Regions from separate parts of the Candidatus Dorea massiliensis AP6 genome, predicted to be linked through region 2. Evidence: riboswitches for the same ligand, from Rfam matches in the RefSeq annotation. Region 2 holds a riboswitch; the other holds the start of a gene.
The links. A riboswitch is a leader RNA that binds a small molecule or an ion and turns the genes downstream of it on or off. The one in region 2 is predicted to bind cyclic di-GMP.
Positions count from the first base shown of each region.

Region 1 (5,587 bases), on a different contig from region 2:
GCTACACATTTCATTCGATAAAAGGAAAGTGATATTGATAAATTCTCAGTAGTGGAGGGTAACAAATGATTCTTTATTTTTCTGCGAAAAATAGCGAAAAAACACCGATTTTAACCACAAAAAGCACGGTGAATACCACAAAAGACACGATTCCGATGCCGTGAGGGTGGCCGTACAGTAGGATCTGGACGTGTTGCTACTATCATCGAGTAATCTCAATTTATGCAGTAAAATCAAGGCTTCTGGGGAATTCCCCGGAAGCCTTTTTTCTGTCTGTAACGTAGTGAGTTATGTAAATGTCAAATCCTGCGCCTACCCTTAAATTTAACGCCGCTTTTATAAGCGGTGTGGTTTCCGGCATTTCTCGGGAAGCTCATCTGCCCAGGGCATCAGCTGGTCCAGTTTTGCCGGTTCTATATTTCCTTTTTCGTCACAATACTTAGGCAGCTCCGTGAGGATATGCCTGAAGTAGTAGTAAGGACACCTGTCTTGAAAAAATGTTGGCAGAATAGTATGCCGCTGTGATATAATAAAGCAAACGATTTTATATGTAAATTTAAAATTTAAACTGAAAGCCATTTAAGTCTTTCTAAGCGAGAGGAAACCGTATGGATAATTTCAAAAAACTCACAGAGCAACTTATGAAAATATATATTAATGCTGAATCAGTAAATGATTTGGGTATAGAAAATTATTTTGATGAAAATGTCAGTCTGATCGGAACTGGGAAACATGAGCTTTTCAGGAATCTGCATGAGTTTTTGGAATCATTTAAATTTGATGTAAAACGAAGAGATAAAATCAGACTTGAAATAGAAAATTTATATCAGGAGGAAGAAAGACTAGATGATGATCATGTTCTTGCACATGGAACAGTAGATTTTACTGGTCTGTTTAAAGATGGTTCAATCTGTTTCAAAATGGAGACAAGATTTACGATTATCTATAGGTGGACGAATGGGAAATGGCTGGTTCAGCATCTGCATCAGTCAACGCCGGATTTGGAGCAGATGGACGGTGAAGAGTTCCCTGTTACCTTGGGAAAGCAGGTCAAAAAAACCCGGCAGGCTTTTCATGCATTAGGAACTGCATATTATTTAATCTTAAGGTTGGATTTAAAAACAAAGCGTGTTGAGCTTGTCAAAAAAAGTCGAAAAATGATTATTGATATGAAAGATTATACCGAATGGAATCCTAAGATCGAGATTATCGAAAGGGTGATGGCAGAACCGTTTGCGCAGAAGTATATGGAATTTCTTGATATACAGACCATGGCGGCACGGCTTCATAATAAAGAATCTATGTCTTCCGAATTCAAACTAAAGGAAGGAGCATGGTTTCTTGCTATGGTCGTTCCTCAGAGTTATGATAAAAATGGAAATGTTACATCCGTGCTGATTGCAAATCGAGATGTGACAGATGAAAAAATGCGGGAATTAAGACAAGAGGAAGAATTACGGGAAGCTAAATTAAAAGCAGAATGTGCAAATAAAGCAAAATCGACATTCCTGTTCAATATGTCCCATGATATCAGGACGCCTATGAATGCGATCATTGGTTATGCAGAACTGGCGACCAGACATTTGCAAGAAACAGAAAAACTTGGCAGATACCTTGAAAAAATTCAAATATGCGGAAAAGAACTGCTGTCGATGCTTGGTAATGTTCTGAATCTTGCAAGGATTGAAAATAATCAGGTCGAAATGGAATACACTGTTTCGAATGTTCATGAGTGCTTTGAAAATTGTATCATTATGTTCCAACAACAGGCAGAAAGAAAAAATCAAACGCTCTCCCTGACAGAACAAATCATGTATCCGTATGTATATATGGATGCACCGCACCTGTCAGAAGTCTGTCTTAATATTATAAGCAATGCAATAAAGTATACACATACAGGAGGTAGGATATCCTGTAATGTTGTACAGAAATCCTGTGAAAAAGAAGACTGGTGCAATCTGATCATTACCATTACCGATAATGGAATTGGTATGTCTGAAGAATTCCAAAAGCGTATTTTTGAAACTTTTGAAAGAGAACGTAACACTACGTTAAGTCATATTGATGGCAGTGGCATCGGAATGGGCATTACAAAAAAGCTTGTAGATCTCATGGATGGCACAATAGAAGTGAAAAGTAAGCAGGGTGAGGGTTCCCAATTTACAGTAACGATTCCTTGCAGGAAAGCGTCAAAAGAAGATTCTCTGGTGAAAAAAAATAGTAATCTGAGTAATAAGAATTGCTTGAACGGTGTTCGAATCTTATTAGTCGAAGATAATGAGATCAACACTGAAATCGCAAAGGAACTATTGACGGAAGAAGGCTGTATTGTTGAGACTGCAAATGATGGTGTTGCATGCATTGATATGATTGAAAAAGCGGATGCTGGTTATTACAAGATGATCCTTATGGATATTCAGATGCCTGTTATGAATGGATATGACGCTGCATTAACTATCCGAAAGATGAAGGATACGAAAAAAGCCAGAATCCCAATTATTGCGATGACTGCCAATGCTTTCGCAGAAGATACACAAAAGGTTCTATCTGTTGGAATGAATGCTCATGTTGCAAAGCCTGTTGATATGAACATTCTTGTGCCAACAATGATGAAATATTTATAAAAGACAGTTTCAAAAAAATGTACAATATAATACCAATAAAGATTCATCGGCAAATCAGTCGAAAGACTGAGACGCAAAGCTATAGGGTCTGTAAAATGACAGCCAGCTGCAACCTTTAAGATGCATTGTCTGGAAAGGCAGTGCATTTTTCCCTTTAGATTTGTGGTGTGTAATAACCTGGTGATTTGGGGAGAAAAGAATAATGGATAAAAGTCGAAAAAAATCAGCCGTACTATTTGCAGGTATATTTGTAGTTTTAGGAATGTGGATGATGTTATCAGTACATTGCCGGGCTGCAGAAAAAAATAATGATGGAAAACAGCCACAGATCATCCGTATCGGATCCTTTGAGGATACCTTTAATTATGTCGATAAAAACGGTGTAAGACGAGGATATGGCTACGAACTCATTCGCAGGAACCGGACTGGGCATGTCAATCGTCAGGAAATATGTTGATCTGCTTGGCGGAACCATAGATGTAGAGAGTGAACCGGGAAAGGGCAGCACCTTTACAGTTATACTTAAACACAGGATAGCGGATGAAAGCTATTATGTAAAAAAACGTGCTGAAAGCTCTGAATCAAGCAGTGAAATCCTTGAAGGCAGGAATATTCTTCTGGCAGAGGATAATGATCTGAATGCAGAGATTGCAGAAGTAATAAGGCAACAAGAAAATTGCTAATTTCATGGTTCAGAAATGCCGTTCTGGCGGGCAGAATGATCCATTGACCACAAAACAGAAGAAAGAAAAAATAAGAGAAATATAAGAAATTCGAAAGAGAATGTACAAGAAGAATGGAAATCCCTTTGTTATACTGAACCTATACAACGAAAGAAGAGGGGACTACCATGACCAGACAGAAGAATAAAGCAGAGTACAGGGATGAGCGCGCAGCAGATCCGGAAGATGAATGGGATGTACGGAGAAGCAGAACGGATGTCCGCCGCCGGAGTGGAAATACAGGAAACCACCGCCGCGGACGCCGCCGGAATCGGCAGAAGGCCCGCATCCGCTTTCTGGCGTCCATGCTCGGGACGCTTCTGGGGGCGATCCTGCTGGTGCTGGTGGCCTATACAGCGTTAAATCTTTTTTGCGGGTTTGGAAAAGTGAATACGCAGAAATTGCGGGAGCAGGGTTACCCGGAAAGCCTGATTGCGCTGGTGGAGCGCAACCCAGAGACGAAGGATTTCGTGCTGGATTATCCGAAATACAAGGGGCTGGAAGAAATTAACATTTCGAAAGACGTGATGAAGGGAGAGATTCCCCATTTTCTGCAGTGGGATGAGCGCTGGGGATACGAAACCTATGGCAGCGATTTTCTGGCAGTGACAGGCTGCGGACCCACCTGTCTGTCTATGGTGACCTGCGGTCTGACTGGCGATACGCAGTGGAATCCATATGAGGTGGCAAAAATGGCCGAGGATAACGGTTATTATGTGGATGGGTCCGGTTCTTCCTGGGATCTGATGAGCAGCGGTGCGGAAAAGCTGGGGCTTACCGTCTCCAGCGTGATTTTTGATGCGGAGCATATCCGTGCCACCTTGGAGGCGGGTCAGCCGATTATCTGCGTGATGGGCCCGGGCGACTTCACGGATGCGGGACATTTTCTGGTGCTGACAGGCGTGGATAAGAACGGCGACATCATTTTGCAGGATCCGAACAGCGTGGAACGGACAAAACAACACTGGGATGTGCAGAAGCTGATGAATCAGATGAAAAATCTGTGGGCTTACAGTTGCTGAAAAATTGTTAAAAAATACAAAAAACGGAAAGAAAAGATAGCCAGAAGATAGGAAATACGTTACAATAAGAAAAATAGGAAAATTTCACAGCAATCCATAATGAAAATGAAGAAAATCTGAAAAGCTCGGGTGCATGGATAAAAGGAGGGGCTGCATGAAAAGAAAAATGAATACTCTGATATGGAGCCTGTGCGCAGTGGTAGCCCTTGGCGGCTGCGCAGTTTCAAAAAAGTCGGATACAGGCAATGCAGACATGGTTATGAAGGACGATGCAGGAGAGACAGTAGATCCGGCGGATACAGCGGAGACATTTTCAGAGGCGGCAGGTTCAACCAACACAGCAGATACCTCAGACGCCCGCGATTTGACCACTGCCGAGCTGCAGAAATTCACCGACTGGATCAACGAGGGCGATAACGGTGGCAACTATGGATTTCTGCTGTCGGATTACGGGGATCCGAAGGACGCAGATCTGGGGGAAATCTTTTATTCGGGCGCGGGCATGGCCACGGAGCCGTTGACAGCCGCGGAGCGGCAGGAATATCTGAAGATATCCGGTCGGGAAGATATAGAGACGGACTGTGTCCGGCTTACGACGGAACAGATTAACCATGTTCTGACCAAAAGGCTTGGCTGTACGTTGGACGAGATGAGCCGGGAGCTGCCGTGGTTTTATCTGGAGAAGGCAAAGGTCTGGGTTACGGAGCATGGAGACACGAATTATGTAAACTTCACCTGCGTCAGCGGACGTGAGCTGTCAGCGGGCGTCTATGAGCTGGACTGCGTACCGGGGGATGAGAATTACCGGCCATATGTGCATTCCTGTCATCTGACCTTACAGGCAGAGGGAGAGGACTACCGGATTCTTTCCAATGTGTTCGACGACAGTCTGACCTATTCCAGATCCATTTACCGGATCGATAACCAGAGCTTTAAGGTAGATTTGGGTGGAAGCTGGGGCGAGGTGATATTTACCTCCTATGCGCCGGGCAAGACCATGTACGGCAATCAGGATGTGAGCTTTTCCCTGGTGCAGGATAATGCGGAAATCTATGATTTTCCGGGAATTACGGAAAATGGCTACCGGGATCCGCTGCTGTTTCAGGAGGTGCTGGCAGTCAGCTTTCAGGATTATGACGGGGACGGGCAGAAGGATGTGATTATCATCTGCAGCTACGATGATTTATACGGTGAACCGGGGAATCGGATCAGCAATGAG
Region 1 covers NZ_CAXTKW010000007.1:32,355-37,941, reverse strand. The annotation lists partial or broken gene ACESZP_RS08580 (flavodoxin family protein) at 1-21, shown strand, start outside; gene ACESZP_RS08575 (ATP-binding protein) at 609-2,624, shown strand; cyclic di-GMP riboswitch class I at 2,663-2,738, shown strand; gene ACESZP_RS08570 (hypothetical protein) at 2,827-3,081, shown strand; gene ACESZP_RS08565 (ATP-binding protein) at 3,056-3,307, shown strand; gene ACESZP_RS08560 (C39 family peptidase) at 3,475-4,368, shown strand; gene ACESZP_RS08555 (hypothetical protein) at 4,523-5,587, shown strand, end outside.
Region 1: it holds a riboswitch for cyclic di-GMP, as region 2 does, so the genes downstream of both, ACESZP_RS08570 (hypothetical protein) here and ACESZP_RS04445 (substrate-binding periplasmic protein) in region 2, are expected to answer to the same signal.

Region 2 (5,587 bases):
TGGAAGAGGAATATCATACTTTTCAAAAAGATCTTTATTCACCACAAATCCATGGGCATCCGCACACACCGGGAGCCAGTTTACGCTTCCATCCTTATTCATAAAATTGCTGAGGTAGGTATCATAGACAGCGCCTGCCATATTGGTTGTGGAAAGGTCCATCAGACTGTCTTTCAGGGGATTTGCATCGTGCAGGGAAAAGCGGCAGCAGGTTATAATATCCGGTAATCCACCATTTTCATTCAGAAATTTGTAGAAATCCAGATCGTTATTTCCCACGACAAATTCAACCTGGATGTCCGGAAGCTGTTCCTGGATGTATGGCGCATATTTTTCATACAGGCTTGTGCTCCATAAATACACCGTGATGGTTTCTGCATCTTCTTTTTCCGCGCTTTTGCTGTCGCAGCCCGAAAGAAGTGTTACGGCAGTCATCATCACAAAAAGCACAGCCAAAGCCCTGTTCCATTTTTTCTTTTTCATTACGAATCCCCTATCTGAAATTATTTTCCGCTAATTCTGCAATTCATGAATTACCTTTACCAATAGCTTCCCATCAACAGGCTTAGAGATATGTTCATCCATTCCTGCTTCTTTTGCTCTTATTCTGTCCTCCGTAAACGCATTTGCTGTCATTGCAATGATTGGTATTTTCTTTGCATCCTCTCTGTCCAAGGCCCGGATCATCTTTGTAGCTTCATAACCATTCATGATCGGCATCATAATATCCATCAAAATCACATCAAATTCACCAAGTCTGCTTTTTTCAAATATCTGAACAGCCGCCTGTCCATTCCATGCTTTTGTCACATCAGCACCTTCATTCTGAAGCATAAACTCTGCAATTTTCATGTTCAGCTCATTATCTTCTGCCAGAAGAATATGCAGCCCCTTTATAGATTTTTCTGGTATATCTTTCTGAACTTTATGTTCATCCTCATCCGGATCTATTTTAAACGGAACCCGGATCACAAACGTTGACCCTACGCCTTTTTCACTTTCAAAGGTAATCGTTCCCCCCATTTTCTCGACCAGCTTCCTTGAAATGGCCATTCCCAGTCCTGTTCCAGCAAATTTTGCACGGCTTCCCGTATGTTCCTGTGCAAATGGTTCAAACACACGTTTCTGGAACTCCTCAGTCATTCCGATTCCTGTATCCCGGCAGACAAATTCCATTGTCGTCATTTCCGGCTGTTCGGATGGAATTTCTATGCAGCTGATATAAATTTCTCCGTTTTCTCTGTTATATTTCACCGCATTCGACAGAATATTCATCATCACACGTTTCACATACCCCGGACTTCCAATAAAATCGCGGTGTGTAATTTCTTTTTTCTCCCACATGATCCGGATATTCTGTTCTGCAGCCATCTGCTCGATCACAACAAATACTTCCCTGAAAATACTGCTCAGATTAAACGGAATCTCTTCCAGAACGATTTCACCTGACTCAAGCTTACTCATGTCCAGAACATCGTTTACCAGTTCCAGCAACAGATTGGATGCCTCTTTAATCTTTGTCCTGTATTCCGTCTGCTTCTCCATATCATCTGCGTAATGGTCTGCCATATTGACCATTCCGCGGATTCCATTGATCGGAGTCCGGATATCATGGCTCATCCGCTGGAGAAACTCCGTTTTTGCCTCATTGGCGGCTTCTGCCTTTTTTGCAGCTATCAGAAGTTCTGCCTTATATTTTTCATCTTTTTCCTGTTCCTGTTTCTGATGTGCCTGCTTTATTCTGTATGTCCAGAACCAGAATGTGCTGAATATCAGAAAATAAAGAAAAATAACACTTATCACACTTAATGGAAGATTACTGAATACTTCCGTATCCGAAAGATACGCATAGATATAATAATCACGCTGCTTCAGCATAATTCCGTAGCATCCGGCTCCTTCATTCTTCAAATGATAAATGTGCTGACTGTCTGTATGCTTTTTCATTGCCTGAACAACTTCGTTGTCGGCTGTATTCTGCCCTAACAGGCTCTCATCATTGCTGGCAACAACGATTCCCTCGTCTGCAACAATAATCGTTCCATCTTTCTGGACACTATAACCATTTAAAAGCCCCTGTATCGTCAGTGTGTAATTTCTGGTAAATTCAGGAGATGTGTAATAATAGATTGCAACGATACCCGGCGCATCTTTTCTGGCACAGGCTGCAATGTCGATAAGTGCCCCGTCTGCTCTGCTAAATCGTTCCGAATAAGATCTTTCTTCATATCCGCTGAAATCCATGATAATATCTTTTTGCAGATACTCCGTAATCTCATCAGCCAGAGACTCATCCGTGCTGTATTCACAGTCCTTCTTTCCTTCTGCATCCAGTACAATGATACCATCCACCCAGAGAGTCTGCAGATTTTCCTTCAGAAACTCCCTGCTTAGCTGCCCGCCGTTTTCTGTTTCCATTTTAATATTTGTACTCATTTGTCTGGCACTTTCAATGGCACGGAGGAGACTTTTAGATTCCGAAGATTCATTATAATGGGTATAGGTGGAGCACTGCACTTTCACATAGTTTACAATCTCCACCATTCTTTTCTCTGCTTCCTCTTTTTCCGCGTGGAAGAAATAAAACAGAGAGACTACAGCCACACAGATTCCAATCAGACCACCGAGCAGCTGGATTCGTTTTTCCTTTTTCTTTCTCTTAATACCCAAGATCATCCACCTCCAGGTACTTCTGGGGATCATCCAGATATTTTTCAATGATTTTCAGGGACGTGCCATCCTGACGCATTTCTTCCAGCGTCTGGCTCATCTGCTCACAAATTCCTCTGTCATCATTTTTTGCGAAAGCGACACCTATTCCTGTGATCATCAGAGGCTCTTCCAGAATACGAAAACTTGCGTCATAATCCTTCATATATTGGACAATCGATTCCTCATGTGCGGCAGCTGCATCTACATATCCTTTCCCAAGAAAGGTATAGATCAGTTCTCGGTGTCCAAGACTGATCAGATTTCCCAGTTTGGGAATTCTCTCATCCGTCCGATTCAGGAAGATGCCTTCCGGTTTGGTTGTGGACTGGACAGCCAGGTTCTTTCCCTCCAGATCACTCAGTTTATAGATATCACTGTTCTCATTTACCGCAACCACCTGACGGCTTGCTATGTACGGTCCCGCCCAGCGATAATCGTCAAGGCGTCCTTCCATGGAAAAACAACCCATGATACAGTCAATCTCTCCGCTCTCCACCAGTTCCTTTTTCTTCTCCCAGTTAATCTGGACAACCTCCACCTGATAGCCCATTCTTTTGAATGCTTCCGTAGCCAGTTCTACATCTATGCCCGTCGGCACACCATCCTCATTCAGATAATTATAGGGTGGATAACTGTCGCTGCCGAGCGTAATGACCGGCTTTTCGGTTTCTTTTTTACTGCTGTCTGTATTTTTACACCCTGTCAGGGTGACTGCTAAAATTCCCGCAAGCAAAATGCCTGCAATTATTCTTTTTCCTTTCATTTTTCTTCTATTCCTGCTATTCTGCTATTTTCCTTTTTTACAATATCAAAATATCCAACAATTCCTATGTATCTGATGAAGCTTTATTTTACCATAAAAAAAGCACTGCCAAACAGACAGTGCACCTCATTTCATGCAACTGGCTGCCATTTTACAGGCCCTGTAGCTTTGCGTCCCAGACTTTCATCTGGTTTGCCGAATATCCTATTAAAGCTTTTAAACTCAAGCGAAAATATTGATATCATTATACTCCCATATTCCACTGTACGCAAGCAAAACCACGCCGTTTTAATGCTTTTAATGCTTTTGAAACGGCGAATCATTGAGATTGATCAAGATTCAATCCTTTTTTCTGATACTTCGACCGAATCAGCCACTTCTGATCAATCTTCCGCACCCCATCTTCAAACCGGATATGCAGATTCACCGAGCCCGTTTTCTGCTCTACTTTTTCCACCCTGCCATGCCCGAATTTGGGATGAGACACCTGCTCACCGATTTGATACTGAATTACGCTGTCTTTCGCTTTCTTATGCTCCTGCTCCCGCCGATACCGATCCCGCAGAGGGACCGTCTTATCGTGAATCGGATTTTTCAGGACCTTGTCGTAATTATGCTTCATCAATGCCTCGCCTGCCTTGTAATAGGGCGTCGGTGCTGCGCCCACCAGGGAACAACAGTATTTCCAGGCGCTGCCGTGGGTGCCTGACTGCCACTGATACTGCTTCGGAATCGGCATATTGTACTGCATGTAATGGGCGTATTCATGGCGGTAGAGATCTGTCCGCTCCTCTTTGCTCAGCGGATGCTTCACCGCATAGCCGATAAAAAGCAGAGAAAAATGAAAATGCTCCTTCTCATTGTGACTGCCCCGGGTGTAGGAGCCCAGACAGTCCGTGTCCATGCCGAAGGTAATCGGCACCATAGCCCCCTGTAGGTGAAATTTCCGGTCAAGCTGCTCGTAGAGATTCTGGATCTGCGTCCGCAGAATCGGAATTTCTTTCTCCAGATTGGCCTTTAAAAACAAATTATCTTCAAAATTTTCCATACCTGTTCCTCAAATACTCATTTTCTGTGGTTCCATTCACGCGACTCGCGAAATCATTTCCCTTAGGCTGTCCTTATAACTGCCCCTCACGCAGGATCCCAAAATCACGATGACCGTCGGCGCCACGCCTTCCGCCGCCATGTGACACTGAATAACGAAAAACAGGTTCAGAATCACATTGATTACACCCGCAAAAGCAAGATACATCAGCGGATGCTTTGTATCGCCCGAAGCGCTCATGACGCCGTTGCCAAAATTGTAGATACCCATGGCCGGCATGCCGACGGCATAGATTTTCAGATATAAAACCGCACCATCGATAAGCTCCGGCTTGGTGTTCATCAGCGACAGCATCCCCTTCGCAAAGAAAAAACAGATTCCGCCTGTCAGAAGTCCTATAAGGCCGCAGAGCAAAAAAGCCGTATGAATGGTCTTTTCCACAGCGAACCGCTGACCATTTCAATCCCCTTTGATTGTTTCATATTTTCACTCATGGTAAATCTTTCCCTCACTAGAGCATACTATCTACCTTTCTTTTTGTAAATATGGAAATTTTGACGGAATTATGGGATATTTTCTCTTGCGAAAAATGCAGCAAGAACCCCATACCTCACAAAATGAGACTGATAGATTCCACTCTCAAAAATGACGCAGATTCCCATGGGGGAACCTGCGCCATTTCGTCCGTCTTATATAAAAATTTATCCTAACAGTTCTTCCACCATCTGTGCATCAAATTTCACGGCTTTTACTCCATTTACTTCAATCTGGTACAGCGCATTGGCCGCGATATGCTCCGCCGCCTGCTCCAGGTCGCGGATTCCGGTCGTATCCGCATACTTGGCAATGACTGCGTCCAGGCCTTCCGGCGTCACGATGCACTCATCCTTACGAAGGCTCATGCGCTTCAACACCTTCGGCAACGCAAATTTGGAAAAAATCACCTTTTTCTCTTCTTCCGTGTAATCCGGAATATCAATCACCGCAAAACGGGACATGAGCGGCGCGCTGATCTGGCTCTTATCGTTGGCTGTGGCGATTGGGTACACGCCTACGGTGGGCAC
Region 2 covers NZ_CAXTKW010000003.1:118,506-124,092, reverse strand. The annotation lists gene ACESZP_RS04455 (extracellular solute-binding protein) at 1-483, opposite strand, end outside; gene ACESZP_RS04450 (hybrid sensor histidine kinase/response regulator) at 514-2,676, opposite strand; gene ACESZP_RS04445 (substrate-binding periplasmic protein) at 2,660-3,475, opposite strand; cyclic di-GMP riboswitch class I at 3,607-3,682, opposite strand; gene ACESZP_RS04440 (hypothetical protein) at 3,795-4,523, opposite strand; gene ACESZP_RS04435 (MATE family efflux transporter) at 4,560-4,964, opposite strand; gene ACESZP_RS04430 (AAA family ATPase) at 5,225-5,587, opposite strand, start outside.